3 regions of the Ancylobacter novellus DSM 506 genome follow, and region 3 is predicted to be linked to each of the others. Evidence: predicted binding sites of a transcription regulator. Region 3 holds the regulator's gene; each other region holds the start of a gene.
What was found. Region 3 encodes LexA, which represses DNA repair genes until DNA is damaged. Its sites were predicted from a motif close to TGTTCNNNNTGTGTTCNG; they were not measured.
Positions count from the first base shown of each region.

Region 1: a site for LexA is predicted at 7,642-7,659, ahead of SNOV_RS00290 (DNA recombination protein RmuC). Genes of this name have one in related genera too.
Region 2: a site for LexA is predicted at 5,560-5,577, ahead of ssb (single-stranded DNA-binding protein). Genes of this name have one in related genera too.

Region 1 covers NC_014217.1:43,531-53,744, reverse strand. The annotation lists gene SNOV_RS00340 (MATE family efflux transporter) at 1-599, shown strand, start outside; gene SNOV_RS00335 (quinone-dependent dihydroorotate dehydrogenase) at 596-1,687, opposite strand; gene SNOV_RS00330 (DUF952 domain-containing protein) at 1,691-2,044, opposite strand; gene SNOV_RS00325 (pyridoxal phosphate-dependent decarboxylase family protein) at 2,085-3,518, opposite strand; gene SNOV_RS00320 (S24 family peptidase) at 3,650-4,270, shown strand; gene SNOV_RS00315 (YMGG-like glycine zipper-containing protein) at 4,376-4,633, opposite strand; gene SNOV_RS00310 (peroxiredoxin) at 4,854-5,489, shown strand; gene SNOV_RS00305 (GNAT family N-acetyltransferase) at 5,622-6,071, opposite strand; gene fmt (methionyl-tRNA formyltransferase) at 6,068-6,985, opposite strand; gene def (peptide deformylase) at 7,031-7,579, opposite strand; gene SNOV_RS00290 (DNA recombination protein RmuC) at 7,691-8,887, shown strand; gene SNOV_RS00285 (LysR family transcriptional regulator) at 9,151-10,050, shown strand.
Region 2 covers NC_014217.1:1,731,914-1,742,127, reverse strand. The annotation lists gene coaD (pantetheine-phosphate adenylyltransferase) at 1-320, opposite strand, end outside; gene SNOV_RS08400 (LOG family protein) at 392-973, opposite strand; gene gyrA (DNA gyrase subunit A) at 1,062-3,818, opposite strand; gene SNOV_RS08390 (MarC family protein) at 4,115-4,741, shown strand; gene ssb (single-stranded DNA-binding protein) at 4,832-5,389, opposite strand; gene SNOV_RS23780 (hypothetical protein) at 5,689-5,844, shown strand; gene uvrA (excinuclease ABC subunit UvrA) at 5,944-8,847, shown strand; gene SNOV_RS08375 (COX15/CtaA family protein) at 9,149-10,214, opposite strand, start outside.
Region 3 covers NC_014217.1:1,898,571-1,908,784, forward strand. The annotation lists gene trpD (anthranilate phosphoribosyltransferase) at 1-305, shown strand, start outside; gene trpC (indole-3-glycerol phosphate synthase TrpC) at 315-1,127, shown strand; gene moaC (cyclic pyranopterin monophosphate synthase MoaC) at 1,131-1,616, shown strand; gene SNOV_RS09105 (molybdopterin molybdotransferase MoeA) at 1,623-2,837, shown strand; gene hpxZ (oxalurate catabolism protein HpxZ) at 2,895-3,287, shown strand; gene SNOV_RS09115 (GntR family transcriptional regulator) at 3,371-4,069, shown strand; gene lexA (transcriptional repressor LexA) at 4,262-4,960, shown strand; gene SNOV_RS09125 (ComEC/Rec2 family competence protein) at 4,954-7,335, opposite strand; gene gltX (glutamate--tRNA ligase) at 7,493-8,929, shown strand; gene gltA (citrate synthase) at 9,167-10,214, shown strand, end outside.

The DNA.
Region 1 (10,214 bases), 1.9 Mb from region 3:
GCGACATCATGATCCGCACCGGCCTGCTCATGCTGGTGCTGGTGTTCTTCACCGCGCAGGGCGCACGGCAGGACGACGTGACGCTCGCCGCCAATGCCGTGCTCTACAACATGGTCATGGTGAGCGCGTTCTTCCTCGACGGCTTCGCCACCGCCGCCGAGCAGATCTGCGGCCAGAGCATCGGCGCGCAGGACCGGCCGGGCTTCCGCCGCGCCGTCCGCATGGTGCTGTTCTGGGGCTTCGGCTTCGCTGCGCCGGCGAGCCTTCTCCTGCTGTTCGGCGGCGGCGGGCTCATCGACCTGCTCTCCGCCAATCCGGAGGTGCGCCTCGTCGGCCGCGAATTCCTGCCACTGGCCGCCGCGACGCCCCTGCTCGGCGTCGCCGCCTTCGCCTATGACGGCATCTATTCCGGCTCGACCTGGGCACGCGACATGCGCAACCTGATGGTGCCGGCGGTCCTGCTGTTCTTCCTTGCCTGGTGGCTGACCCTGCCGCTGGGAAATACCGGACTGTGGCTCGCTTACCTCTCCTTCATGGCCGGGCGTGGCATATTCCTCGCCCTGCGCCTGCCCGCGCTGGAGCGGCGGACTTTCGCCTAGGCGCCCGGAAACGGCTCCGCCACCACCTGCCGCGCCCGCCGGCCGGTGATCTCGGCGAGTGTCGCGTGCTCCTTCGCCAGCCGGGCGAGGAGGCCAGCCTTGATGCGCGGCACCAGACCCAGCCCCTCATAGACCAGGCCGGAATAGAGCTGGATCAGGCTGGCGCCGGCCTCGATCTTGGCGAACGCCGTCTCGGCGCTGTCGATGCCGCCGACGCCGATGATCGGGAAGGCGCCGTCCGCGCGCACATAGGTCTCCGCCAGCATGCGGGTGGAGAGCGCAAAGAGCGGCCGGCCGGAGAGCCCGCCGGTCTCGCCCTTGTGCGGAGAACGCAGGCCGGGCGGGCGCGAGATGGTGGTGTTGGAAACGATCAGCCCGTCGACCCGGCGTCGGTGCGCCACCTCGACCACGCCGTCGAGATGGGGCAGCGCGAGATCGGGCGCGATCTTCAGGAGCAGCGGCACGCCCGGCGCATGGCGGTCGCGCGCCTCCACGCAGCGCGCGAGCAGGTCGTCGAGCGCGGTCTCCTCCTGCAGGTCGCGCAGGCCCGGCGTGTTGGGCGAGGAGACGTTGACGGTGAAATAGTCGCCGAGCCCGGCGAAGGCCTCGATGCCGGCGACGTAGTCGGCGGCGCGGTCCACCGTCTCCTTGTTCGCCCCGACATTCACCCCGACGATGCCCGCAGAGTTGCGGCTCTTGCCCTTGCGGGCGATGAGCCGCGCTTTCGCGGGGCCATGGCCGCCGGAATTGAAGCCGTAGCGGTTGATCACCGCGCGGTCCTCGGTGAGGCGGAAATTGCGCGGGCGCGGATTGCCCGACTGCGGGCGCGGCGTGATCGTGCCGACCTCGACGAAGCCGAAGCCGGCGCCGAGCATGGCGTCCGGCACCTCCGCCTCCTTGTCGAAGCCCGCCGCCAGTCCCACCGGGTTGGGGAAGCGCAGGCCGAAGGCCTCGACCTTCAGCCGCGCATCGTCGGGCTCGGGCGCGCGCGGCGGCAGGCAGGCGAGCGCGCGTATGGCGAGGCGGTGCGCGTTCTCCGGGTCCATCAGCCGGGCGAAGGGCAGAGCGAGGTCGAACAGCGCACTCATCGTTCAGCCCTCGAAGGCGGGGAAGAGGTGGCGGCCATGCGGGCCGAGCGGCAGTTCGCGCACCCACGCCACCGCCTGAAGATCGAGCGGGCCATAGAGGTGTGGGAACAGGTCGCCGCCGCGCGAGGGCTCGTAGCGCAGAAGCGCCGGATCAAGCCGCTCGGTGCGCACCGCCACCAAGAGGAGATCGTCCTGCCCGGCGAAATGCTTCGCCGCGGTCTCGGCGACCTGGGCGCTCGTGGAGAAATGGATGAAGCCGTCCGCCACGTCGACCGGCGCGCCCTCGAAGCGCCCGGCCGCTTCCGCCGCCTGCCAGAGCGCACGCGGCGCGATCTTATAGATGAGGCTGTCCGTCATCACCCGTCCGTCCGGCGCGCCTGTCGCGCCCGGCCTCCGCTTAGCCGCGCGCGGCCGAACTGGCAACGGAGCGCCAGCAGCGAATGATCGCCTCGGCGGAGAGGCGGATGTCCTCCTGCGTGGTCACGGCATTGCTGACGGAGATGCGCATCGCCCAGCGCCCGCGCCATTTCGCCCCGCCGGCGAAGCAGGTGCCCTCCGCCTGGATGGCGGAAATGGTCGCGAGGGTGAGTGCGTCGCCCGCCGCGTCGTCCGCCTCCGCGCCGAAGCGCAGCAGCACCTGATTGAGAACCACCTCGTTGAGCACGGCGATGCCGGGCTCGGCGCGCAGCAGCTCGGCCATCAGCCGGGCCTGCTCGCAATTGGCCGCGACCATCGCCGCGACGCCGGCACGGCCGAGATGGCGCAGCAGCGCCCAGGTGGCGAAACCGCGCGCGCGGCGCGACAGCTCGGGCACATAATGGGAGGGGTCGCGCTCGGTGCCACTCACCGGCGGCAGATAGCTCGCCGCGATCGTCATCGCCCGACGGTGCGCCTCGGCGTCGCGCACGATGGCGTAGCCGCAATCATAGGGAGTCTGCAGCCATTTATGACCGTCCGTCGCCCAGGAATCCGCCAGCTCGACGCCGGCCGCGAGGTCGGCCTTTTTCGGGCAGGCGCGCGCCCACAGACCGAAGGCGCCGTCGACATGCACCCAGGCGCCGCGCGCCTTGGCGAGCGGGACGATCGCCTCGTGCGGGTCGAAGGCGCCGGTGTTGATCTGCCCCGCCTGCGTCACGACGATGACGGGGCCGCTCTCCGGCAGCGCCCGTTCGAAGGCGTCTGCGCGCATGGCGCCCTGCGCGTCCGTGGCGACGCGAATGAGGTTTGAGCGGCCGAAGCCGAGATATTGCAGGGCGGAGAAGACGCTGGCATGGGCGTCGTCGCCGATGACCACGCGCACCGGCGGCGCGCCGGCGAGCCCGTCTTCCTCGACGTCCCAGCCGACGCGGCGCAGCACCTCGCCACGGGCGGCGGCGAGGCCGACGAAATTGGCCATGGTGGCACCGGTGACGAAGCCGACCGAAGCCTCCTCCGGCAGGCGCAGCACATCGAGCAGCCAACGCGCCGCCACAGTCTCGGCCGCCGCTGCCGCGGGGGCGGCGACATGGTTGGCGGCGTTCTGGCCCCAGGCGGCGGTCAGCCAGTCGGCGGCGAGGCCCACGGGATGCGAGCCGCCGATCACCCAGCCGAAGAAGCGCGGCCCGGTGGTCGCGCTCAAGCCCGGCCCGGCGCGGCGGACGAGATCGTCGAGCACCTCGCCCGCCGGCTCGCCCTCTTCGCTCAGCGCGCCGTCGAAGGCGACGACCGCCTCTTCATAGGTGAAGCTCGGCGCATGGCGGAGCGGATCGGCGGCGCGGAAGGCGCTCGCATGGCGCGCGGCGCTCGCCAGCAGTGCCCGGGTGGCTTCGCGCTCTTCGTTCTTGGCCAGCATGGCGCGACTCCTGCGTTGGTCGGGCGGGCATCCTAGGTGGCGCGGCCGGTCTGTCCAGAGGCGACTGGACTTCAACCGCGATAGGGTATAATTCCTATTTTGCTGATATAATTCCGATTCGCGGGACTCCCATGCTGACCCACGCCCAGATCTGGCGGGCCATCGACCAGTTGGCGGAGCGCCACGGGCTGAGCGCCTCCGCGCTCGCCAAGCGGGCGGGGCTGGACCCCACCACCTTCAACCGCTCCAAGCGCGAGCAGCCGGACGGGCGCGCGCGCTGGCCCTCCACCGAGAGCATCGCCAAGATCCTCGCCGCGACCGGCGCCAGCCTCGACGACTTCATGGCGCTGATCGGCGGCGGCACGCGGCGGGCCATCCCGCTCATCGGTTTCGCCCAAGCCGGCCGCGGCGGCTATTTCGACGATGCCGGCTTCCCGGTCGGTGGCGCCTGGGACGAGATCGAGTTTCCCAATGTCGGCGACGAGCATGCCTATGCGCTGGAGATCGCCGGCGATTCCATGCTGCCGCTCTACCGCGACGGCGACGTCGTCGTGGTCTCGCCGGCGGCGGCCACAAGGCGCGGCGACCGGGTGATCGTGAAGACCCGCGAGGGCGAGGTGATGGCCAAGGAGCTCAAGCGCCGCACCGCCAAGACGGTCGAATTGCGCTCGCTCAACCCCGAGCACGCCGACCGGGTGTTCCAGGAAGGCGAGATCGCCTGGATCGCCCGCGTGCTGTGGGCGAGCCAATAGCCGGATAGCGTGTCGCCCCCTATGCGAACGGCCCCGCATGGGGGCCGTCCTTCTTCCCTAGACTTGGTGTCATCCGGGACTGCCGCCCGGAAGTCCTTGCTGCCGTCAGCAGCGCACCGCTATGCGGCGGCCGTAGCGATCATAGGTGTAACAGTCTCCGGGCGAGGTCGCGGCACCGATCACGCCACCAGCCACGGCGCCGGCGCCCGCGCCCCACGCCGCGCCCGTTCCGCCGCCGGCGATGCCGCCGATCACCGCGCCGGTACCGGCACCGATCAGGGCACCGCCCGCCGTGCGCTGCTGCGTGGTGGTGCAGGCCGCGAGGCTGAGCGCGACGGCGGAAATAGCAACGATCCTGAGCATGATGTCCTCTCCAGAACTTGGCCGTACAGGTGCCCCTGATACGCGGCCTTGGCCCCGGCCCGACCCAGCGCACGGAAGGCGCGGCCTGACCCGCAGCAGTAACGCCCGCGCCCGCCGCGGGTTCCCTGCGTTACCTAAGTAGCGCAATCGCGCTTCCTCCGGCGAGGCTCACTCCCTATAATGACAGGGCTATTCTGTACTTAGCCAGCTAGAGGCATCCATGACCATCCGCCTTGGAGACGTCGTTCCCGATTTCGAAGCCGAGACCACCGAAGGTCCGATCCGCTTCCATGAGTGGCTTGGTAATTCCTGGGGCGTGCTGTTCTCGCATCCGAAGAACTTCACCCCCGTCTGCACCACCGAGCTCGGCCAGGTGGCGCGCCTCAAGCCCGAGTTCGACCGCCGCAACGTCAAGGTGATCGGCCTCTCCGTCGACCCGCTCGACGCCCATGCCAAATGGTCGGAGGACATCGCCGAGACGCAGGGCTACGCGCCGAACTTCCCGCTCATCGCCGATCAGGACCGCAAGGTCTCCGACCTCTACGACATGATCCACCCGAACGCCTCCGACACGATGACGGTGCGCTCGGTGTTCATCGTCGGGCCGGACAAGAAGCTGAAGCTCTCCCTCACCTATCCGGCGAGCGCGGGCCGCAACTTCGACGAGATCCTGCGGGTGATCGACTCGCTGCAGCTCACCGCCACCCACGCCGTCGCCACGCCGGCGAACTGGAAGAACGGCGACGACGTCATCATCGTCCCCTCCGTGAGCGACGAGGCGGCGAAGGAGAAGTTTCCCGAGGGGTGGAAGACGCTGAAGCCGTATCTGCGCGTCGTGCCGCAGCCGGGAAAGTGAGGCCGGCTTTTTGAGATCTGGCGGCGTGCCGCCAGAACACCGTCATCCCCGGGCTTGACCCGGGGATCCACGACTTTGGCGACCGAAGAAGGCGTCGTCGTTCGGCGGGACGTAGCCTCGCCGGCCCGCCGATCAGCAGCCCGTCATCTTCCGGTACTGCATGAACCCCGTGCGCTCGGCCACGGCGTTGTAGAGGCGCTGCGCCGTCGTGTTGGTCTCGTGCGTCAGCCAATAGACCTTCGGCGACCCCTTGGCCGCGGCATCGGCATGGACATGGTCGATCAGCGCGCGGCCGACGCCCTTGCCGCGCAGGCCGGGATCGACGAACAGGTCGTTGAGATAGCAGGAATTGCCCTCGCTCCAGGTCGAGCGGTGGAACAGCCAGTGGGCGAGGCCCACGGCGCGGCCGTCCTCGTCGAAGGCGAGCGCGCCATGCACCGGCTCGGCGGGATCGAGGAGGCGCTGCCAGGTGGTGCGCGTCACCGCCGCCGGCAGCTCGGCCTCGTAGAAGGTGAGATAGCCCTGCCAGAGCGGCAGCCAGACCGCATGATCGGCTTCCTCGACACGCCTTATCGTCGTCATGCCAGCACCGTTCCCCTGGTGAGTTCATTGCCGCGCAGGAAGTCGGCCGCGCCCATCGCCTTGCTGCCGGCCTTCTGCACCTCAGTGAGCCTCACCGCGCCGTCCGCACAGGCGATGGTGAGCTGGTCGTCGATCACTTCGCCCGGCCGACCCGCGCCGGCAACAAGCGTCGAGCGCAGCACCTTCACCCGCACGCCGTCGAACTCGAACCAGGCGCCGGGAAAGGGCGACAGCCCGCGAATATGGTCATGCACCTGCTTCGCCGGCTTCGACCAGTCGATGCGGGTCTCACCCTTGTCGATCTTGGCAGCGTAGGTGACGCCCGCTTCCGGCTGCGGCGTGAAATTCAGCGCCCCGCGCTCCAGCGCCGCCAGCGCACGGCCCATCAGATCGGCGCCGACGATCATCAGCCGGTCGTGCAGTTCGCCCGCCGTCATGTCCGCGCCGATGGCGACGCGCTCGACGAGGCCGACCGGGCCGGTATCCAGCCCGGCCTCCATCTTCATCACCGCGACGCCGCTCTCGGCATCCCCGGCCATGATGGCGCGCTGGATCGGCGCCGCGCCGCGCCAGCGCGGCAGCAGCGAGGCGTGGAGATTGAGACAGCCGAGCTTCGGCGCGTCGAGGATCATCTGGGGCAGGATGCGGCCATAGGCGACCACCACCGCGACATCCGCCTCATGGGCGGCGAAGGTCTCGGCCGCCTCTTCGGTACGCAATGTCGAGGGGGTGAGCACGGGCACGCCCAGCTTCTCCGCCGCGCGGTGCACCGGCGAGGGCACCAGCTCCAGCCCGCGCCGCCCGGAAGCCGCCGGCGCGCGCGTATAGGCCGCCACTACCTCGTGCCCGCTGCCGACGATTTCGGCGAGCGTCGAGACCGCGAAGTCGGGCGTGCCCATGAAGACGATGCGCATGAGAACTCCCGAAAGCGGCAGGCGGCGAAGCGAAGAGCGCCGGGATCAGACCCCGTCGCGCTCCTTCTCCTTGGCGATCTTGGTGAACTTCTTCATCACCCGGTCGCGCTTGAGCTTGGAGATGTGGTCGATGAACAGCACGCCGTTCAGGTGGTCGATCTCGTGCTGCACGCAGGTTGCGAGAAGGCCGTCGGCGTCGATCTCCTGCGTCTCGCCGTTGAGGTCCATGTAGCGGACCTTCACCCGCGCCGGCCGCTCGACATCGGCGTAATATTCCGGGATCGACAGGCAGCCTTCCGAATAGACCGAGATCTCCTCGGAAGAGGAGATGATCTCCGGGTTGATCAGCGCGATCGGATTCTTCTTCTCCTCCGCGCCTTCTTCCTCGCCTTCCTCGCGCCGGACGACGTCGACGGTGATGATGCGCTCGGGGATGCCGACCTGGACCGCCGCCAGCCCGATGCCGGGAGCGTCGTACATGGTCTCGAACATGTCCTCGACGATGGCGCGCACCCGCGCATCGACCCGCACGATGGGGTCGGAAATCAGCCGCAGCCGGGAATCGGGGATGATGACCAGGGGACGTATCGACATGCCGTTCAGATAAGCGCTGGCCTCGCGCGGGTCAACGGAGCGGACGCCCCGGCCTTTGGATATGTTCACTTTACGTTCGCGCCATTGCTCGAATCTGCTACAAGCGCAGCCATGGATCAGGTCCTCTTCGTCGTCGGCACGCATCCGGTGACGCTGGCGCAGGCGATTGCCGGCGCGGCGGCGCTCGGCTTCCTCCTGCTCGTGCTGGTTCTGCGCGCGGTCTCGCGCAATGCAAGGCAGAGCGCGCTGGAGGCCGACGAGCAGGCCCGCCGCGCCGATGAATTGGAGACCCGCCTCGTCGAACTCGCCCGCACCCAGGCCGAGACGGTCGGACGTGTGCAGTCCATGGCCGAGGTGCTCGCGCAACGCCAGGGCGAGCTCGCCCGCGCCGTCGCCGAGCGGCTCGACGCCACCACCCACCGCATGGGCGAGAGCCTCGCCCGCTCAGCCGAGGCGACGCACGAGAACCTCGCCAAGCTCAATGAGCGCCTCGCCCTCGTCGATCAGGCCCGTCTCAGCCTCGGCGAGCTCTCCGGCCAGGTGATGAGCCTGCGCGAGACGCTGGCGAACAAGCAGGCGCGCGGCGCCTTCGGCGAGGGGCGGCTGCAGGCGCTGGTTTCCGACGGCCTGCCGCGCGACAGCTTCGCCTTCCAGCACACGCTGGCGAATGGGCGGCGCGCCGACTGCGCCATCTTCCTGCCCGGCGACAAGCGCCCGCTGCTGGTCGATTCCAAGTTCCCGCTGGAGGCCGTCACCGCCTTCCGCGAGGCGCAGACCGACGACGCGCGCAAGCAGGCGCAGACCCGGCTCAAGGGCGATGTCGGCAAGCATGTGAAGGACATCGCCGAGCGCTACCTCGTCAGCGGCGAGACGCAGGACATCGCGCTGATGTTCGTGCCGTCCGAGTCGGTCTATGCCGAGCTGCACGAGCATTTCGACGAGGTGATCCAGCAGGCGTTCCGCGCCCGCGTCGTCATCGTGTCGCCCTCGCTGCTGATGCTGGCGGTGCAGGTGGTGCAGGCGATCTGCAAAGATGCGCGCATGCGCGAGCAGGCCGATCTCATCCGCGCCGAATGCGGCAAGCTGGTCGCGGACGTGATCCGCCTGCGCGACCGGGTCGGCAATCTGCAGAAGCATTTCGGCCAGGTGAACGAGGACGTGGCGCAGGCGCTGACCTCCGCCGACAAGATCGCCAAGCGCGGCGCCCGCATCGAGCAGTTGGAGTTCGAGGGCGAGGCGATCCCGGCGACCGAGCCGGAGCTGCCGGACACGCTCCCCATGCTCGGTCTCAGGGGTGCGGCGGAGTAGAGCCCCGCTCGCCATCTTCATCCGGCCTTTCACTCGCCGTCATCCCGGCCGAAGGCGAAGCCGCAGAGCCGGGATCGCGTGCCGCTTCTATTCGGATAACGATCCCGGATCGCCCTGCGGGCGTCCGGGATGACGATGTGGACGAGGCCCCACCCACGCGCCTCTTAGTCTCACATACCTCCAATTCGCAGGCGCGACGTTCTCTGATAGTCTGATAGAATCTTTCTATCGTACCCGCCTTACCGCGTCAGGAAGCGTCCCGCGTGATCGACCGTTTCGAACTTCTGCTCGCCCTCGCCAAGGAGCGCCATTTCGGCCGTGCCGCCGAGTCCTGCGGCGTCACCCAGCCCACCCTTTCCGCCGGCCTCAAGCAGCTCGAGGAGCAGCTCGGCGTGCGCCTCGTCGAGCGCGGCTCGCGCTTCATCGGCTTCACGCCGGAGGGCGAGCGGGCGCTGCAATGGGCGCGGCGGGTGATCGGCGACGTGCGCGCCATGCGGCAGGAGATCGCCGGCATGCGCAAGGGCCTCAGCGGCCATCTGCGCATCGCCGGCATCCCGACCGCCATGCCGATGCTCTCCGAGCTGACGACGCCCTTCCACGAGAAGCATGGCGACGTGCGCTTCACGCTGATGTCGGCCTCCTCCAACGAGGTGCTGCGGCTGATCGAGAATCTCGAGGCCGATGCCGGCGTCACCTATCTCGACAACGACCCGCTCGGCCGGGTGAAGACGGTGCCGCTCTATCAGGAAGGCTACCGCTTCCTCACCGCCGTCGACGCCCCGCTCGGCGACCGCGCCAAGGTGACGTGGGAGGAGATCGGCCAGGTGCCGCTCTGCCTGCTCACCCCCGACATGCAGAACCGCCGCATCGTCGACAAGCAGCTCACCGAGGCCGGCCACGCCGTGGTGCCGATGCTGGAGGCGAACTCGACGCTCGCTTTGCTCTCGCATGTGCGCACCGGCAAATGGGCGAGCGTCGTCGCCAACACGCTGGCCGACGTCTTCGCCTTCCCGGAGAATATCCGCTCGATCCCGATCGAGGGGCCGGAGGTGCTGCACCAGATGGGCCTCGTCGTGCTCGACCGCGAGCCGCTGACCCCCATCGTCACCGCGCTGATGGCGGAAGCCCGCGCCATCGCCCCGGAGCTCGCGGCGCGGATGTGAGGTCGCCACTCCTTCTCATCCATCGACGAACCTCATCCTTCGAGGCTCGCTGCGCTACCACCTCAGAACGGGGGAGCTCGGTGAGTTCTCGCGCACCGAAGCATCACCCCTCCCCCGCGGGAACCCTATGCCGGCTCAGCGGTTGTTCCGGCAACGCGGGCGCG
Region 2 (10,214 bases), 170 kb from region 3:
ATCTCGTAGTCGAGATCGGTGCCGTCGCGCAGGCCGCGGATCAGCAGCTGCGCGCCTTCCGCCTCGGCGGCGTCCACCACGAGATTGTCGAAGGTGATGCAGTCGAGGCTCGCGCCCTCGGCGGCGACGATCGGCTCGAACACCTCATGCAGCATCTCCAGCCGCTCGCTCGCGGTGAACAGCGGCGACTTGCCGGGATGGATGCCGACGCCGACGATCAGCTTGTCCACCAGCCGCGCCGCCGCGCGGGCGACCTCGGCATGGCCGTTGGTCGGCGGATCGAACGAGCCGGGATAGAAGGCGATGCGCTTGGCGCTCATGCAGGGCCTCTCGGTGCGGGGCAAGCGTTAGCTGTCTCCCGCCTGCGACGCAAGCGAGACGGGCGGCAGGCTCACCGCTCGCCGCGGCCGATCCATTTGGTGACGGAAGGCGGCCGGTAGCCGCGCAGCAGCGCCAGCAGTTTTTCCGGGTCGTCGGCGACGAGCAGCATGTCGCGATGCGCCGGTCGCATGAAGCCCTCCTCCACCACATGGTCGACGAAGGCGAGGAGGCGCTCGTAATAGCCGTCGATGTCGAAGAGGGCGCAGGGCTTCTCGTGGCTGCCGAGCTGCGCCCAGGTCCACACCTCGAACAGTTCCTCCAGCGTGCCGATGCCGCCCGGCAGCGCGACGAAGCCGTCGGCGAGCTCGGCCATCAGCGCCTTGCGCTCATGCATGGAGCCGACGATGCGCAGGTCTCCCAGCCCCTTATGCGCCACCTCGCGCTCGAGGATGCCGCGCGGGATGACGCCGATGACCTCGCCGCCGGCGGCGAGCGCGGCATCGGCCAGCGCGCCCATCAGGCCGACCGAGGCGCCGCCATAGACGAGGCCGATCCCCTCGCGCGCCAGCCGGGTGCCGAAGGCGACCGCGGCTTCCCTGTATTCGGGCCGGTTGCCGGCATTGGAGCCGAGAAACACGCAGATGCGGCGCATGGCTTTCCTCCCTGGCGGGTCTCAGAGACGGAAACGGCGCCATGCGGCGCCGCTCCCTCGATGATGGACCTTACGGAACGGCGGCGGCTCAGTCCGCCGCTTCCTCGCCGAGCCCTTCCTCGCCTTCTTCCTCGCTGACGCGCTCGACCGAGACCACCTTCTCGTCCTCGGCGGTGTTGAAGACGATGACGCCCTGGCTGCCGCGCCCGACGATGCGGATGCCGTTGACCGGGCAGCGGATGAGCTGGCCGCCATCGGTCACCAGCATGATCTGGTCGGCTTCCTCGACGGGGAAGGAGGCGATCAGCGGGCCGTTGCGCTCGTTCACCGCCATGGCGACGATGCCCTTACCGCCGCGCCGCGTGGTGCGGTACTCGAAAGACGATGTGCGCTTGCCGAAGCCGTTCTCCGACAGGGTGAGGATGAACTGCTCGTTGGCGCTCATCTCCACATAGCGCGCCTGGTCGATGTCGGCGGGGGCGGCGACCGCCTCCTCCGCATCGGCGTCGGCCACCGTCTCCGGCTCCTCGGCGCCGTTCTCCAGCCCGGCCTGCGAGCGGCGCACGGCATTGGCGAGCTTGATATAGGCAGCGCGCTCCTCGGCGGTGGCGTCGACATGGCGGATGATCGCCATCGAGATCAGCCGGTCGCCCTCCTCCAGCTGGATGCCGCGCACGCCCATCGAGTCGCGGCCCTTGAACACCCGCACCTCGGGGACGGGGAAGCGGATGCACTGGCCCTTGGCACTGGTGAGCAGGACGTCGTCCTGCTCGGTGCAGAGGTCGACGTCGGCGATCGCCTCGCCTTCCTCCAGCTTCATGGCGATCTTGCCGTTGCGGTTCACATTGGTGAAGTCCGACAGCTCGTTGCGCCGCACCGTGCCGCCGGTGGTGGAGAACATGATCTGTAGCCGGCTCCACGTCTCCTCGTCGGGCAGCGCCATAATCGAGGTGATGCGCTCGCCCTCGGTCAGCGGCAGGATGTTCACCAGCGCCTTGCCGCGGGCCTGGGGCGCGGATAGCGGCAGGCGCCAGACCTTCAGCTTGTAGACCTGGCCCTTGGAGGAGAAGAACAGCACCGGCGCATGCGTCGAGGCGACGAAGATGCGGGTGACGAAATCCTCGTCGCGCGTCTGCATGGCCGAGCGGCCCTTGCCGCCGCGCCGCTGCGACCGGTAGGTCGAGAGCGGCACGCGTTTGATGTAGCCGGCATGCGAGACGGTGACGACCATGTCCTCGCGGGCGATGAGGTCCTCGTCCTCGAAATCACCTTCCGCGTCGGTGATCTCGGTCTTCCGCGGCGTTCCGAATTCCGCTTTCACGGCAAGGAGTTCGTCCTTGACGATGGTGCGGATGCGCTCACGGCTGGCGAGGATGTCGAGATAGTCGCGGATCTCCACCGCGATCTTGTCGAGCTCGTCGGCGACCTCGTCGCGGCCGAGTGCCGTGAGGCGCTGCAGGCGCAGGTCGAGGATGGCGCGGGCCTGCTCGGCCGAGAGCCGGTAGGTGCCGTCCTCCGCCAGCTTGTGGCGGGGGTCGTCGATCAGCGCGATAAGCGGCGCCACGTCCATCGCCGGCCAGTCGCGCGTCATCAGCGCCTCGCGGGCGGTGGCCGGATCGGGCGAGCGGCGGATGGTGGCGATAACCTCGTCGATATTGGCGACGGCGATGGCGAGGCCGACCAACACATGCGCGCGGTCGCGCGCCTTGCGCAGCAGGAATTTGGTGCGCCGGCTAACTACCTCCTCGCGGAAGGCGACGAAGGCGGTGAGCAGGTCGTGCAGCGTCATCAGCGCCGGCTTGCCGCCGTTCAGCGCCACCATGTTGGCGCCGAAGGATGTCTGCAGCGCGCTCATGCGGTAGAGGTTGTTCAGGACGACGTCGGCCTGGGCGTCGCGCTTGATCTCGAACACCACGCGCAGGCCTTCGCGCGAAGATTCGTCGCGGATCTCGGCGATGCCTTCCAGCCGCTTGTCGCGCACCAGTTCGGCGATGCGCTCGATCATCGTCGCCTTGTTCACCTGATAGGGGATCTCGGTGACGATGATGGCGTCGCGGTCCTTGCGCAGCTCTTCGATGGTGGCGCGCGAGCGCATCACGATGGAGCCGCGCCCGGTCAGGTAGGCCTGGCGGATGCCGCTGCGCCCGAGGATGAGCGCGCCGGTGGGGAAGTCCGGGCCATGGATATAGTCGAGCAGCTTCTCGATATCGAGGTCGGGTTCGTCGATCAGCGCGACGCAGGCATCCACCACTTCGCCGAGATTGTGCGGCGGGATGTTGGTCGCCATGCCCACGGCGATGCCGCCGGCGCCGTTGACCAGCAGGTTCGGGAAGCGCGCGGGGAGCACGGTCGGCTCCTGCTCGCGGCCGTCGTAATTGTCCTGGAAGTCGACCGTGTCCTTGTCGAGGTCGTCGAGCAGGTTCATCGCCGGCTTGGCGAGGCGCACCTCGGTGTAGCGCTCGGCCGCCGGCGGGTCGCCGTCGATGGAGCCGAAATTGCCCTGCCCGTCGATCAGCGGCAGGCGCATGGAGAAGTCCTGCGCCAGGCGCACCAGCGCGTCATAGATCGCCTGGTTGCCGTGCGGATGGTACTTGCCCATCGTGTCGCCGGTGACGCGGGCGGACTTGTTGTAGGGCCGCTCGGGAACGTAGTTGTTCTCGCGCATCGAGAACAGGATGCGGCGATGCACCGGCTTCAGGCCGTCGCGCACGTCGGGAAGCGCACGCGAGACGATGACGCTCATCGCGTAATCGAGATAGGAACGCGACAATTCGTCGGTGATCGAGACGGGCCGGATATCCGAAGGACCACCGTCCTCCGGCTTCAACGTATCGGAATCGGACAAGGAAGCGTCTTTCCGTGGTTGCGGAACAGGTGTCCCTGTGTAGCCGATTCCGGCGGCGGGCGCCAGCCGAGAGGCGTTTTTGACGACCTTAAAACGCCTTTGAATTCAATGCGTTATAAGGGGATTTCCACAGCGTCGGCGGAACATGGCGGAAGCATGGCGACGGGGCCTCCCGCGACGGTCGGAACCCCCTCGCCCGCCGGCCTTGCGAGAGGCCTGCGGCGATGCCGGCGAGCGGCCGCCGCGCGTGCTACGTTTGGTCGTCGAAGGTAGGCGGCGGCAGGGGGGAAGTGGGCGTGCTGGACTATGTCTTCTCCGCCGTGGTCACCATGGGCGTGGTGATCGACCCGATCGGCCTCGCACCGCTCTTCCTCGCCGTCACCTCCGACCTCACCGCGGCCGAGCGTCGGCTGGTGGCGTGGCGCTCCTCCGCCATCGCCCTGGCCATACTGGTCGTGTTCGGCGTGATCGGCGCGCCGCTGCTGCACGCGCTCGGCATCACCCTGCCCGCCTTCCGCATCGCCGGCGGGCTGCTCTTGTTCACCATCTCCTTCGAGATGGTGTTCGGCCGCCGCACCGAGCGCAAGTTCGACGCTTCCGAAGTGGCGCAGCGCGAGCATCTGCTGCGCACGCTGGCGGTGTTCCCGCTCGCCATCCCGCTCATGGCCGGACCAGGCGCCATCACCGCCATGCTGCTGCTCGCCGGCGAAGCAAAGGGCGATCCGGCGCGGCTTGCGGCGCTGTTCGCCATCACCGTGCTGGTGGTCGCCAGCTGCCTCTTGGTCTTCCTCGCCGCCCGGCGCATGGACAAGCTGCTAGGCGTGACCGGCAACGCTATCCTGTCGCGCCTGCTGGGCGTGGTGCTGGCGGCACTCGCCGTTCAGTTCGTCATCGACGGCGTGCGCGCCTCGTTCCTCGCCTGACCGGCGGGACGGCTACGACCAGCCCGGACGATTGCCGGCCCCAGTCTCTGGCTAGCCATCTCTCGCTCGTTGTCCCTGGCCCGGCCGCGCTCAGAACGGGATCTCGTCGTCGAGGTCCCCGCCCCCGCCGAACTTGCCGCCGCCGCCACCGCCGACCGCGGCCGGCTTGCGGTCGCCGCCGCCGAAGGAGCGGCCGCCGCCCGAACCACCGCCCGAGCCACCACCAAAACCGCCGCCCGAGCCGAAATCGCTGCTGCCGGAGCTATATTCCTCGCCGCTCTCGGAGGAACCACCGCCGCGGCTGTCGAGGATGGTCAGCTCGCCGCGGAACGGGCGCAGCACGACCTCGGTGAAATAGCGCTCGCCGCCGGACTGGTCGGTCGCCTTGCGGGTCTCCAGCTGGCCCTCGATATAGACCTTGGTGCCCTTGCGCAGATACTGCTCGGCCACGCGCAGCAGGTTCTCGTTGAAGATCACCACACTGTGCCACTCGGTGCGCTCCTTGCGCTCGCCGGTGGCCTTGTCGCGCCAGGTCTCGGAGGTGGCGATGCGCAGATTGCACACGCGTCCGCCGTTCTGGAACGTGCGCACCTCCGGATCGCGGCCGAGATTGCCGATCAGGATCACCTTGTTGACGCTGCCCGCCATCTTGTCCTCCGAAAAAGCCGGACGCCCGCCGCGGCGGCGCGCTCGCCAAAGAAACGCATCCTAGACCAGCCAGCGGGGAGACGCGCCCCTCGCCGGCACCCTGTCCACATCTTGCGGGTGCAGCCGGGCACGCCGATCGCTTCCGCGCTGCCCAACATTAACCATAAATATGTTCTTGTTATGTTCCTAGCATTGCGGCTAGTCTTGCGCAAGAGCAGCGTTGTGAGCGAGTCGCTCATTGCACCGCGGCGGAGCGCGACTATGTTAACCATGCGATTATCAGGGAGCTTCGTCCCATCATGACCCAACTGCGCCACCGCCCGCGCGCCCGCGCCATCGCCCTGCGTGCCGAGGATGCCCGCCAGGCATTCCTTCGCCGTACGTTTCTCGCCATCACCGGCGGGATCATCGCGGCGGCCGGCCTTGCGGTAGCGCTTCACGGCGTCGGGATGTAATCCCCTCGCCGGGCGGACGTTGCCTGGGATTGTGCCGCCCCGGAATTGAAGCAACTGGCGTAGCCGCCCGCAGACGAAAGACCGGCGAGAAGACACGGAATGAAGGACCGCGTGGACCTGCCGCGCCGCGATGCCCGTTCGATCACGATACGGGGCGCGCGCGAGCACAATCTGAAGAATGTCGACCTCGAGATCCCGCGCGACAGCCTCGTCGTGTTCACCGGGCTTTCCGGCTCGGGAAAGTCGTCGCTCGCCTTCGACACCATCTATGCCGAGGGCCAGCGGCGCTATGTCGAGAGCCTCTCGGCCTATGCCCGCCAGTTCCTGGAGATGATGCAGAAGCCGGACGTCGACCAGATCGACGGCCTGTCGCCGGCCATCTCCATCGAGCAGAAGACCACCTCGAAGAACCCGCGCTCCACGGTCGGCACCGTCACCGAGATCTACGACTATATGCGCCTCTTATGGGCGCGCGTCGGCATTCCCTACTCGCCGGCCACCGGCCTGCCGATCGAGAGCCAGACGGTCAGCCAGATGGTCGACCGCGTGCTGGCGCTGCCGGAGAAGACCCGGCTTTATCTGCTCGCCCCCGTGGTGCGCGGGCGCAAGGGCGAATACCGCAAGGAGCTGGCCGACTTCCAGAAGAAGGGCTTCCAGCGCGTCAAGGTGAATGGCGAGTTCTACGAGATCGCCGACGCCCCCGCGCTCGACAAGAAGTTCAAGCACGACATCGACGTGGTGGTGGACCGCCTCGTCGTGCGGCCGGACATCGCCAGCCGGCTGGCCGACAGTTTCGAGACCGCGCTCGGCCTCGCCGACGGTATCGCGGTGATCGAGTTCGCCGACGAGAAGGAAGAGAATGGCGAGCCGCGCCGCATCGTCTTCTCGGAAAAATTCGCCTGCCCGGTCTCCGGCTTCACCATTCCCGAAATCGAGCCGCGGCTGTTCTCCTTCAACAACCCGTTCGGCGCCTGCCCGGTCTGCGACGGGCTCGGCCATGAGAGCAAGATCGACCCGGACCTCGTGGTGCCGGAGAAGTCGCGCACGTTGAAGCAGGGCGCCATCGCCCCCTGGGCGAAATCCACCTCGCCCTATTACGGCCAGACGCTCGACGCCCTCGCCCGCCATTACGGCTTCAAGCTCACCGTGCCGTGGGCCGACCTGCCGGAAAAGGTGCAGGACGTGATCCTCAACGGCTCTGGGGCTGAGACCATCCGCTTCGTCTATGACGACGGCATGCGCGCCTACGAAACCTCGAAGACCTTCGAGGGCATCGTCACCAATCTGGAGCGGCGCTGGCGCGAGACCGAGAGCGACTGGGCGCGCGAGGAGATCGGCAAGTATTTCTCCGCCGTGCCCTGCGCCGCCTGCCACGGCTATCGGCTCAAGCCCGAGGCGCTGGCGGTAAAGATCGCCGGCCGCCACATCGGCGAGGCGGCGCAGCTTTCCGTGCGCGGGGCGCTGGACTGGTTCGCCGACCTGCCCGGCCAGCTCACCGACAAGCAGAACGAGATCGCGGTGCGGATCCTCAAGGAGATCCGCGAGCGCCTCGCCTTCCTGCTCGACGTCGGCCTCGACTATCTCACCCTGGCGCGCGCCTCCGGCACGCTGTCGGGCGGCGAGAGCCAGCGCATCCGCCTCGCCTCGCAGATCGGCTCGGGGCTGACCGGCGTGCTCTACGTGCTGGACGAGCCCTCCATCGGCCTGCACCAGCGCGACAATGAGCGCCTGCTCGGCACGCTCAGGCGGCTGCGCGACCTCGGCAACACCGTCATCGTCGTCGAGCATGACGAGGACGCCATCCTCTCCGCCGATTACGTGGTCGATGTGGGCCCCGGTGCCGGCGTGCATGGCGGACGCATCGTCGCCCAGGGCACGCCGCCGGAGATCCTGGCCAACCCGAACTCGATCACCGGCAAGTACCTAACCGGCGAGATGACCGTGCCGGTGCCCAAGCGCCGCAAGCCGGACCGCAAGCGGCTGCTGCGCGTGGTCAATGCGCGCGCCAACAATCTGAAGAACGTGACGGCGGAGATCCCGCTCGGCCTGTTCACCGCGGTCACCGGCGTGTCGGGCGGCGGCAAGTCGACCCTGCTTGTCGACACGCTCTACAAGGCTGTGGCGCGCCGGCTCAACGGCGCTTCCGAGCCGCCGCTGGCGCATGACGGGCTCGAGGGGCTGGAGCACCTCGACAAGGTGATCGACATCGACCAGTCGCCGATCGGCCGCACGCCGCGCTCCAACCCGGCGACCTATACCGGCGCCTTCACGCCGATCCGCGAATGGTTCTCCGGCCTGCCGGAAGCGAAGGCGCGCGGCTACGGGCCGGGGCGCTTCTCCTTCAACGTCAAGGGCGGGCGCTGCGAGGCGTGCCAGGGCGACGGTGTCATCAAGATCGAGATGCACTTCCTGCCCGACGTCTACGTCACCTGCGACGTCTGCAAGGGCAAGCGCTACAATCGCGAGACGCTGGAGGTCACCTTCAAGAACAAGTCCATCGCCGACGTGCTCGACATGACCGTCGACGAGGGGGCTGAGTTCTTCAAGGCGGTGCCGGCGGTGCGCGAGAAGCTGGAGACGCTCTCGCGCGTCGGGCTCGGCTACATCCATGTCGGCCAGCAGGCGAACACTCTGTCGGGCGGCGAGGCGCAGCGTGTGAAGCTCTCCAAGGAGCTGTCGCGCCGCGCCACCGGGCGCACGCTCTACATCCTCGACGAGCCGACCACCGGCCTGCACTTCCACGACGTCGCCAAGCTGCTCGAAGTGCTGCACGAGCTGGTCGAGCAGGGCAACACGGTGGTGGTGATCGAGCACAATCTCGAGGTCATCAAGACCGCCGACTGGGTGATCGACCTCGGTCCCGAGGGTGGCGACGGCGGCGGCGAGATCGTCGCAGCCGGCCCGCCTGAGGCGATCGCCAAGGAGACACGCAGCCACACCGGCCGCTTCCTCGCCGAAGTCCTGGCCCGCCGCCCCCTGAAGCCGCGCAGCGCGGCGGAGTAGGCGAACAGCCCCACTCTGCCCAACGGGCATCCCAACGGGAATAGTGAGGCGTCATCCCGGACGGCCGAAGGCCGATCCGGGATCGCGTGCGGAATGGAGAGCGATCCCGGCTCTGCGGCTTCGCCTTCGGCCGGGATGACGATGCGAGACAGGCAACGCAACCTCATCCTGAGGTGCGAGCGCAGCGAGCTTCGAAGGATGGTCGTTACAGCGCGCCCGGACGAGCATCCTTCGAGGCCCGGCTAACGCCGGGCACCTCAGGATGAGGTCGATCTGGAGGGAACCGGGTTTCGCGAGGCCCTCACGCTCCCTGCCGCAGCCGCACCAGATGCACCGTCGCGGCAATCAGCACGAGGGTCGCGCCGAACTGGTGCGCGAGCGCGATGTCGATCGGCACCTGATGGATCAGCGTCATGATGCCGAGGAAGGCCTGCGCCACCACAAGCGCGAGGATCAGCAGCGCCCGCCGTCTCGGCGCCCCGCCGACGCGCCGCGCGCTCAGATAGTGCCCGAGCGCCAGCGCCAGCAGCACATAGGCGACGAGACGGTGATTGAACTGCACGGTGAGAACGTTCTCGAAGAAATTCCGCCAAACCGGCTGCTGGACAAGCAGATTCTCCACCGGCGGCACCAGATGTCCGTCCATCAGCGGCCAGGTCGTGTAGGTCAGTCCGGCGTCGAGCCCGGCGACCAGCCCGCCGAGGAAGATCTGGATCAGCACGACGGCGAACAGCAGCCGCGCATAGCCGCGCAGCCAGTCGGGCGCCGGCCGCGCTGCCCGCACGGGCTTCAGCGAGACCGCGACCGCCATCGTCGCCGCGAGGATGATGCAGGCGAGCGTGAGGTGGGTGGCGAGCCGGTACTGGCTCACATCCACCCGGTTGACGAGGCCGGAGGCCACCATCCACCAGCCGACAGCCCCCTGCATGCCGCCGAGCACGAACAGGCCGCCGAGCTTCCAGCCGAGCGCGCGGTCGACCAGCCCGCGCCAGAGGAAGAACAGGAAGGGCAGCAGGAAGACGAAGCCGATCAGCCGGCCGAGCAGCCGGTGGCCCCACTCCCACCAGAAGATGTACTTGAACTCGGCGAGGCTCATGCCCCGGTTGATCTGCTGGTATTGCGGGATCTGCCGGTACTTGTCGAACTCGGCCTGCCAGGCCTGCTCGCTCAGCGGCGGCAACGTGCCGGTCACTGGTTTCCATTCGGTGATGGAAAGACCGGATTCGGTCAGCCGCGTCGCGCCGCCGACCACCACCATCAGCACGATCAGCGCCGCGACAGCATAGAGCCAGATCCGCACCGGCTTCAGCCGGTCGGTGGTCGCCTGCGCGACACCCGCGCCGGCCGCGGGCACGGCAAGATGATCG
Region 3 (10,214 bases):
ACGGTACGATCCGCTCCTTCGAAATCGCCCCCGAGAGCTTCGGCATCGCCCGCGCGGCGCCCGAGGCGCTGAAGGGCGGCGACGGCGCGGCCAATGCGCTGGCGCTGCGGGCGGTGCTGGCGGGCGAGCCGAGCGCCTATGCCGATGTCGCCCTGCTCAACGCCGCCGCCGCACTGGTGGTAGCCGGCAAGACGAATGAGATCGGCGAGGGACTGGAGATCGCCCGCGCCAGCCTCAAGGGGGGCCATGCCGAAGCGGCGCTCGACCGCCTGATCGCGGTCTCGTCGCTGGTAACGGCGGAGTAACGGACAGACATGGCCGACATTCTCGAGCGCATCGCCGCCTATAAGCGCGAGGAGATCGCGGCCGCCAAGCAGGCGCGCCCGCTCGTCGAGGTGCGCGCCGCCGCCGAGGCCGCCGACGCGCCGCGCGGCTTCCTGAAGGCCATCGAGGCGAAGATCGCCGCCGGCCGCACCGCGCTGATCGCCGAGATCAAGAAGGCGAGTCCGTCCAAGGGGCTGATCCGTCCCGATTTCGATCCGCCGTCGCTTGCCGCCGCTTATGAGGCCGGCGGCGCGGCGTGCCTGTCGGTGCTCACCGACACGCCGTCCTTCCAGGGCGCGCCGGAATATCTCGTCGCGGCGCGGGCCGCCTGCGCGCTGCCGGCGCTGCGCAAGGATTTCATGCACGACACCTATCAGGTGTTCGAGGCGCGCAGCTGGGGCGCCGACTGCATCCTCGTCATCATGGCCTCGGTCGACGACGCGCTGGCGCTCGACCTCGTCGAGACGGCGCATGGCCTCGGCATGGATGCCCTCGTCGAGGTGCATTCGGATGACGAGCTCGACCGCGCGCTGAAGCTCCCGGCGAAGCTGGTCGGCATCAACAACCGCGACCTTCGGACTTTCGAAGTCACGCTCGCCACCTCCGAACGGCTGGCGCCGCGCGTCCCGGCCGACCGGGTGATCGTCGGCGAGAGCGGCATCTTCACGCCGGATGACGTCGCCCGCCTCGCCAAGGTGAACATTGACACCATCCTCGTTGGCGAGAGCCTGATGCGGCAGGCCGACGTGGCGGCGGCGACCCGCGCCCTGCTCGCCCCTCCTGCCCTGCGCGCCGCAGGCTGAGCGATGGCGGACGAACCCCGCCTGACCCATCTCGACGCCGCCGGCGCCGCCAACATGGTCGACGTCGCCGACAAGGCCGTCACCGACCGCATCGCCGTCGCCGAGGGCGCGGTGCGGATGAAGGCCGAGACGCTCGACCTCATCCTTTCCGGCAACGCCAAGAAGGGCGACGTCATCGGCACGGCGCGCCTCGCCGGCATCATGGCGGCCAAGCGCACGCATGAACTGATCCCTCTCTGCCACGCGTTGCTGCTCTCCAAGGTGGCGGTGGAGATCGAGCCCGATTCTGCCCTGCCCGGCCTCGTGGTGCGGGCGACGGTGCGCACCACCGGCCAGACCGGCGTGGAGATGGAGGCGCTCACCGCCGTCTCCGTCGCCTGCCTCACCGTTTACGACATGGCCAAGGCGGTCGATCGCTTCATGCGCATCGAGAATGTGCGGCTGCTGGAAAAATCCGGCGGCCGTTCCGGCCACTGGCAGGGCGAGTAGCACATCATGGCCCTGATGCCCGTCGAGGAGGCGCTGGCCCTCCTGCTCGCCGCCGCCGGGCCGATTGGCAGCGAAAATGTCCCGCTGGAGGAAGCCGCCGGCCGGGTGCTCGCCGCCCCGGTGATCGCCCGCCGCACCACGCCCGGCGCTGACGTCTCGGCGATGGACGGCTATGCGCTGCGCGCCGCCGACGCTGCTACCGTCCCCGCTACGCTGCGGCTGATCGGCGAATCCGCCGCCGGCCGGCCCTTTGCCGGTACGGTCGAGCCGGGCACGACGGTGCGCCTGTTCACCGGCGCGGTGGTTCCCGATGGCGCCGACGCCATCGTCATCCAGGAGGACACGCGCCGCGACGGCGATCTCGTCACCATGAACGAAGCGCCCACACCCGGCCGGCATATCCGCCCTGCAGGCGGCGACTTCGCCAGTGGCGAGACGCTGCTGGAGACCGGCCACAAGCTGCGCGCCCGCGACCTCGCGCTGGTCGCCGCCGCCGATGTCGCCGAGGTGAGCGTCGCACGCCGTCCCCGCGTGGCCCTGCTCTCCACCGGCGACGAACTGGTGCGGCCCGGGACGGGCGCTCGGGCCCATCAAGTTATCGTCTCCAACATCTATTCCATCGCCGCGCTCGCGCGGGCTGCCGGCGCCGAGGTCACGGATCTCGGCGTGCTGCCCGACGAGATGGCGGCGACGCAGGCCGGCATGCGCGCGGCGCTCGACGGCGGTTTCGACGTGCTGGTGACCACCGGCGGCGCCTCGGTCGGCGACCATGACCTCGTCGCCCCGGCGCTCACGGCGCAGGGCGTCACCCTCGCCGTGCACAAGATCGCCCTGCGCCCCGGCAAGCCGCTGATGTTCGGACGCAGCAGGCGGACGCAAGTCCTTGGATTACCGGGCAACCCGGTCTCCGCCCATGTCTGCGCCACGCTCTTCCTCCTGCCCCTTCTGAAGAAGCTGCAGGGGCTCGACGTGCCGGCGGCGACCGAACTCCAGCCGGCCATCCTTGGCAGTGACGTGAAGGCCAACGAGCAGCGCATGGATTTCATGCGCGCCGAGATCGTCGGCCGCGAGGGCGGCCTGCCCGTGGTGCGCCCCCTGCCCGTGCAGGACAGCTCCATGCTGCGCAACCTCGCCCGCGCCGACGTGCTGCTGGTGCGCCGCCCGCATGCGCCGCCTGCCAAGGCCGGGGAACCCTGCGAGATTCTGCCGCTCGAGGATTGACCCCGCCGCCCGCTGCCTGTGTGCTCGCTTATCGATTTATCGCGGGGAACAGGGCGGATGGAGATCAACATTCCCGAGGTGCTGGCCGAGGTGACGGCCGCCTTCGAGCGTTACGAGAAGGCGCTGGTCGGCAACGACGTCGAGGCGCTCGATGCGCTGTTCTTCGAGGCCCTCACCACCATCCGCTATGGCGGCGGCGAAAACCTCTACGGCATAGAGGAAATCCGCGCCTTCCGCGCCGCCCGCTCGCCGGTCGGGCTGCAGCGCACGCTCGAAGGCACCGTCCTCACCTCCTATGGCCGCGACATGGCGGTGGCCTCCACCCTGTTCCGCCGGAACAGCGCACCCGGCCGCGTCGGTCGGCAGATGCAGACCTGGATGCGCACGCCGGAAGGCTGGAAGGTGGTCGCCGCCCATGTCAGCGTCATCGACGATCCCGCCGCCAAATGAAACACTTGGTGAAGCCCGGCATGCCCGCTATTGATGCGTGAGGCGGTCCGGCTTTCGGCCGTCTCCAGGTCGTCAGTTCGCGCATGTCCGTGCTGCCTGTCCGCTTCCCGCTCGAACCGCCCGCCGGCGCCGGCCGGCGGGGCCGCGTGACGCGCGCGGAGGAGTTGCGCATTCAACTCGCCGACGAGATCACCCGCGGCACGCTGCCACCGGGCACTGCGCTGGACGAGACTGCGCTCGCCGCCCGCTTCGGCGTGTCGCGCACGCCGGTCCGCGAGGCGCTGCGCGAGCTCACCGCCTCCGGCCTGGTCGACGCCCGTCCGCATCGCGGCGCGGTGGTGGCCCGTCCGAGCGTCGAGCGGCTGCAGAACATGTTCGACGTGATGGCCGAACTCGAGGCGCTCTGCGCCGGCCTCTCCGCACTCAACATGACGCCGCCGGAGCGCCGCCAGCTCGAACAGCTGCACGCCGACATGAGCGACTTCATGCGGCAGGGCGAGTTCACCGCCTATCGCGAGGCGAACGAACAGTTCCACAACTCGATCTATGCCGGCAGCCACAACGAGTACCTGATCGAGATCACGATCGGCACGCGCCGGCGGCTCTCGCCCTTCCGCCGGGCGCAGTTCCGCGCGCTCGGGCGCCTCGCCCTCTCCCACACCGAGCACGATCAGGTGGTGACGGCGATCCTGCGCGGCGACCGCGACGGCGCCGCTGCGGCCATGCGCAGCCATATCGCCATCGTCCACGACGCCTACGAGCAATACGCGCAGACGATCTGATTCGGCCCCGGCGCCCCTGTTTGGAGGCCAAAGAGGCGCTCGCCGGGCGAATTCAGCCGCTCAATGGCCGATTTCACCGCTTTTACACGCGTTTAGCGATCCCTTTACCCATTGTGGAACACAATAAGAACGTATAGTCTTTGTTCGCGATTTGTTTCATTCCGGCGACGCCGGCCAGACGGGATTCTCAGGATGCTCACCCGCAAACAGCATGAGCTGCTCCTGTTCATCAACGAGCGTCTGCAGAAGGACGGCGTGCCGCCTTCCTTCGAGGAGATGAAGGAGGCGCTCGACCTCAGGTCGAAGTCCGGCATCCACCGGCTGATCACGGCGCTGGAGGAGCGCGGCTTCATCCGCCGCCTGCCGAACCGGGCGCGGGCGCTGGAGGTGATCCGCCTCCCCGAGGACGCGCAGCCGCCCAAGCCTGCCGCTCGCCCCTTCGCCCCCAACGTCATCGAGGGCAATCTCGGCCGCGTGCGCCCCTCCGAAGACAGCGAGGATGTGCGCCGCTCGGTGCCGATCCCTGTCATGGGCCGCATCGCCGCCGGCACGCCGATCTCGGCCATCCAGTCGCGCGACCACACCATCAGCATGCCGCCGGAAATGCTGGCTGGCGGCGAGCATTTCGCGCTGGAAGTGCGCGGCGATTCCATGGTCGAGGCCGGTATCCTCGACGGCGACCTGGCGCTGATCCGCAAGACTGATTCCGCCAACACCGGCGAGATCGTGGTGGCGCTGATCGACGACGAGGAAGCCACTCTCAAGCGCCTGCGCCGCAAGGGCGCCTCGGTGGCGCTGGAGGCGGCGAACCCGGCCTATGAGACCCGCATCTTCGGCCCCGACCGCGTGCGCATCCAGGGCAAGCTGGTCGGCCTGTTCCGGCGCTACTGAGGAGCGTTCGCCGGCCGCTCCGAGGCACTTTCGCCAACCATGTCGTCGAGCGGATCGCGCGACCTTGCCGTTGCGCGCGCGACGGCCGGTTTGCCGGCTTGAGCCGCGCCGGTGATGGGCTGCAGTCTCGCGGCAGCATTGGTCGTCGCAACTCGCGGCGGGGCAGCCTGCCAGGGCCGGCCGCCATAGGGCGCGTTGGCCGAGACGAGCCGCAGTTCGCCCTCCTCCGTCCGATAGCCGGCCACCCCGCCGCCCGCCTTGCGCGGATCGAGATGGATGACCGTCGCCGCGCATTCGGAAGGCGCCGTGAAGGGCGTCACCAGCACGCGGGCAAGGCGGCAATCGTCCTCCAGCGAATCCGGATGCCGCGACAGGGCAACGAGCGCGCCGCCGACGAGCGGCAGTGTGCAGCCGAGCGGATCGCAGGCAGCCGCCTGTATCAGCTCTTTCGAGCCGGCGCGCGCGCGGTCGCCGTCGGCGCTCAGCCACTGCTCCACCGCGAAGCGGTCGGCAAGACCGCTCGTGCGGTCACCCATGACGGCGAGCGCGCCGTCCGGCCCACGCACGGCGACGGTGCGCGCTTCGCCATCGACGAATAGGTCGGGCCGCGGCTCGCGCGCGGCGATCCACAGCGCGAGGATGGCAAGCACCGGAGCCAGCAGGATCAGCCGCGTGCGGGAGAGGCAGAGCGCCATCAAGGCGAGGCTGAGCAGCACGAGGCTCGCCATCGGCATGGCGGATACGCCGCGATCCGCTCCAGGGATACGTGCGACGAAATCGGCGATGTCGCGCATCAGGTCGATGCCCCAGCCCATCAGCCGCCAGGCCCGATCGTCCCAGCCGAACGGCATCAGCACCGCGCCGACCAGGCCCGCGGGCATGACGATGAAGGAGACGGCCGGCATGGCGGCGAGGTTGGCGATCAGGCTCAGCGGCGCCAGCCGTTGGAAATGGAACGCCGCATAGGGCGCGGTGGCGAGACCGGCGGCGAGCGAAGCCAGCACCAGCGCCGCGACATAGCGGGCCGGCCGACGCAGCCAGACGGCGTCCTCCGCCGTGCCCGGCGGCGTGGTCACGAAATGGCCGTACCGCTCATAGGCGGCGATGAGCGCCAGCGTGGCGGCGAAGGACATCTGCGCGCCGGGATCGAGCACCGCCCAAGGGGTGAGCGCCAGCACCGCAAGCGCCGCCACCGCCAGCGTGCGCAAGGTGAGCGCCGGACGGCCGAGCACGATGCCGGCGAGCACGATCAGCGTCATCACATAGGCGCGCTGGGTGGCCAGTTCGGCGCCGGAGAGCAGCAGATAGAACGTCGCCGACAGCGCCGCCGGCACCGCCGCCCAGGCCTTGATCGGATAGCGCAGCGCGAGATCGGGAAACAGCGCCAGCAGGGCCCGAGCTAGGAAGAACACGGTGGTCGCAACCAGTGCCATGTGCAGGCCGGAAATGGAGAGGATGTGCGACAAGCCGGCGACGCGCATGCTCTCCTCGATCGGCTCCGCCACCGCGTCGCGCAGCCCGGTGACCAGCGCCACCGCCACCCCGCCCTCCTCGCCCGGCAAGGCGGCGCGGATGCGCGCGGCGATAGCGTGCCGCGTGCCGTCGAGCCAGGTCGTCAACGCCAGACCGGCCGGCGCGATCACAGGCGCCGGAACGATTTGCGGGCGGCCGAGCGCATAGCCGGTGGCGCCGATGCCGTCGAACCAGACCGCGCGGCCGAAATCGAAGCCGCCGGGATAGGCCGGCCCCGGCGGCGGCCCGAGGCTGGCGCGCAGCCGCACATGGCTGCCGACCGCCGGCGGATCACGCCCCGCCAGCGTCACGCGCACGCGCCGCGGCGCATCGACCAGCGGGCGCGGAAAGGTGGTGACCAAAACGGTGACACGGCTGCCGCGCGGGCGGTGCTCGGTGGCCTCGACGAAGCCGGTGATCTCGGCCGCATTGAGCTGCTCGCCGAGCACCGGATGCGCCATGCGCTGCACCTGCAGGCTCGCCAGCGCGAAGCCGGCGGTGATGGCGGCGAGCAGCGCGAAGAGATGGAAGGCGAAGGGTTTTTCCCGCGCCCACACGGCGATGCCGATCAACACCGCCGCCGGCAGCAAGGCGACATAGGGCAATGGCTCGTGCGGCGCGCCGAAATAGAGCCCCGCGCCGGCGGAGACGCCGATCGGCAGGAACAGGAAGCCGCGCCGGTCGTCCAGCTCGCGCGCCAGCGCCGCGGCGAGACGTCCTGCCAGCGCGCCGAGCGAGGGCAGCGGCCAGCCCTGCCCGGCCGCGCGGCGCGCGCCGCCGAGGGCGAGCGCCGCCGCCCGCGCCCGGGCACGCGGGAGCGCCTCCTCCGGCCGCGACTTTGACGGCTCCTCGCCCCCCTGCACGTCGTCCCCCGACGCCCTGCCCCATCCACGCCGCCATCGCCCGGCAAAAGCAGGCGACGGCGCGGCTTTCGCGGTGTTGCGCACCTATGGTACACGCACCGTCCGCGCCCGCCACGCTTTGACGCCGCAGCCCTTCGCGGCGCGAGACGGAAGAGAAATGTCCGAGACCGTCGTCACCCGCTTCGCCCCCTCGCCCACCGGCTTCCTGCACATCGGCGGGGCGCGCACCGCGCTGTTCAACTGGCTCTACGCCCGCGCCAAGGGCGGGAAAATGCTGCTGCGCATCGAGGACACCGACCGCCAGCGTTCCACGCCGGAGGCGATCGACGCCATCATCGACGGGCTGAAATGGCTCGGCATCGACTGGTCGGGCGACGTCATCTACCAGTTCGCCCGCGCCGCGCGTCACCGCGAGGCGGTGGAGCAGATGATCGCGGCCGGACGCGCCTATCCCTGCTACGCCACGGCGGCGGAGCTGGAGGAAATGCGCGAGACCGCCCGCAAGGAGGGCCGCCCGCCGCGCTATGACGGGCGCTGGCGCGACCGCGATGCCGCCGACTACCCGACCGACCGCAAGCCTGCGATCCGCCTGAGGGCGCCCATCGAGGGCGAGACCATCATCGACGACCTCGTGCAGGGCCGTGTCGTATTCCAGAACAAGGAACTCGACGATCTCGTGCTGCTGCGCTCGGACGGTACGCCGACCTACATGCTCTCCGTGGTGGTCGACGACCACGACATGAGCGTCACCCACATCATCCGCGGCGACGACCACCTCACCAATGCCGCGCGCCAGACGCAGATCTACCATGCGCTGGGCTGGGAGGTACCGCGCATGGCGCACATCCCGCTCATCCACGGGCCGGACGGCGCCAAGCTCTCCAAGCGCCACGGCGCGCTCGGCGTCGACGCCTACCGGGCCATGGGCTACCTGCCGGCGGCGCTGCGCAACTACCTCGTCCGCCTCGGCTGGAGCCATGGCGACCAGGAGATCTTCTCCACCGAGGAGATGAGCACCCTGTTCGACCTCGACAGGGTCGGCCGCTCCGCCGCCCGCTTCGACTTCGCCAAGCTGGAGAGCATCAACGGCCTCTATATGCGGGCGACGCCCGACGGGGAGCTGCTGGCGGCGATCGACCAGCTTCTGCCGCATATCCCGAACGGCGCCGAGATCGCGGCCGCACTGACCCCGGAGCGCCGCGCGCAGCTGCTCGCGGCCATGCCGGGGCTGAAGGAGCGCGCGAAGACACTCGTCGAACTTATTGACAGTGCTTCATATATCTGGAAATCGCGCCCCTTCGACATGGAGGACAAGGCGCAGGCCCTGCTCACCGACGAGGCGCGCGCGCTGCTCGCCGCCGCCGCCGAGAAGCTCATCTCGGTGCCGGACTGGAACGCCGCCGAGACCGAGGCCGCGGTGCGCGCCGTGGCGGAGGAGAAGGGCGTGAAGCTCGGCGCCATCGCCCAGCCGCTGCGCGCGGCGATGACCGGCCGCACCACCTCGCCGGGCATCTTCGATGTGCTGGCGGTGCTGGGGCGTGAGGAATCGCTCGCCCGCATCGCCGACCAGACGGGCATGCCGGCACGGGCGTGAACCGCCCGTCTAGCATGATGCGGCTGCGAATGTGAAATCGATTCATTGGTCGATTTCGGCCGCATCGCGATACCGTCTTCGCTGCGCTTGCGAGCAAGGAGCGAAACCGCTACGACTTTCTTATCGGGCAGCAACCGAGACATTCCCCCGTCTCCGGCGCATATTGCCGCAAGGCTCGGCGCAGCACCCGCAACACGCGCTCCGATCACTCGGTTCCACAAATTCGGGAGACCCCGCATGGACGCCAGCGAAGGCACTTCGGCGAAATCAGCAACTCTGACCATCGGTAACGAGAGCTGGGATCTTCCGATCCTCAAGGGCACCATCGGGCCGGACGTCATCGATATCGGCAAGCTCTACGGCCAGACCGGCCGGTTCACCTACGACCCCGGCTTCACCTCGACCGCTGCCTGCGAGAGCGAGATCACCTACATCGACGGCGACGAGGGCGTGCTGCTCTATCGCGGCTACCCGATCGACCAGCTGGCGGAGAGCGGCGACTTCCTGGAGACCTGCTACCTGCTGCTCTATGGCGAGCTGCCGACCGCCGAACAGAAGGCGGATTTCGACTACCGCGTCACGCGCCACACCATGGTGCATGAGCAGATGAGCCGCTTCTTCCATGGCTTCCGCCGCGATGCCCACCCGATGGCGGTGATGGTCGCCTCGGTCGGCGCGCTGTCGGCCTTCTATCACGACAGCACCGACATCTCGGATCCGCAGCAGCGGATGATCGCCTCGATCCGCATGATCGCGAAGATGCCGACGCTGGCGGCCATGGCCTACAAGTACAATATCGGCCAGCCCTTCGTGTACCCGAAGAACGACCTCGACTACACGTCGAACTTCCTGCGCATGTGCTTCTCGGTACCGTGCGAGGAATACAAGGCCAACCCGATCCTTTCGCGCGCCATCGACCGCATCTTCATCCTGCACGCCGACCACGAGCAGAACGCCTCGACCTCGACGGTGCGCCTCGCCGGCTCCTCCGGCGCCAATCCCTTCGCCTGTATCGCCGCGGGCATCGCCTGCCTGTGGGGGCCCGCGCATGGCGGCGCCAACGAGGCCGCGCTGAAGATGCTCGGCGAGATCGGCCGGCCGGAGCGCATTCCGGAATTCATCAACCGCGCCAAGGACAAGAACGATCCGTTCCGCCTGATGGGCTTCGGCCACCGGGTCTACAAGAACTACGACCCGCGCGCCAAGATCATGCAGCACACCACGCACGAGGTGCTGAAGGAGCTCGGTATCAAGGACGATCCGCTGCTCGACATCGCCCTGGAGC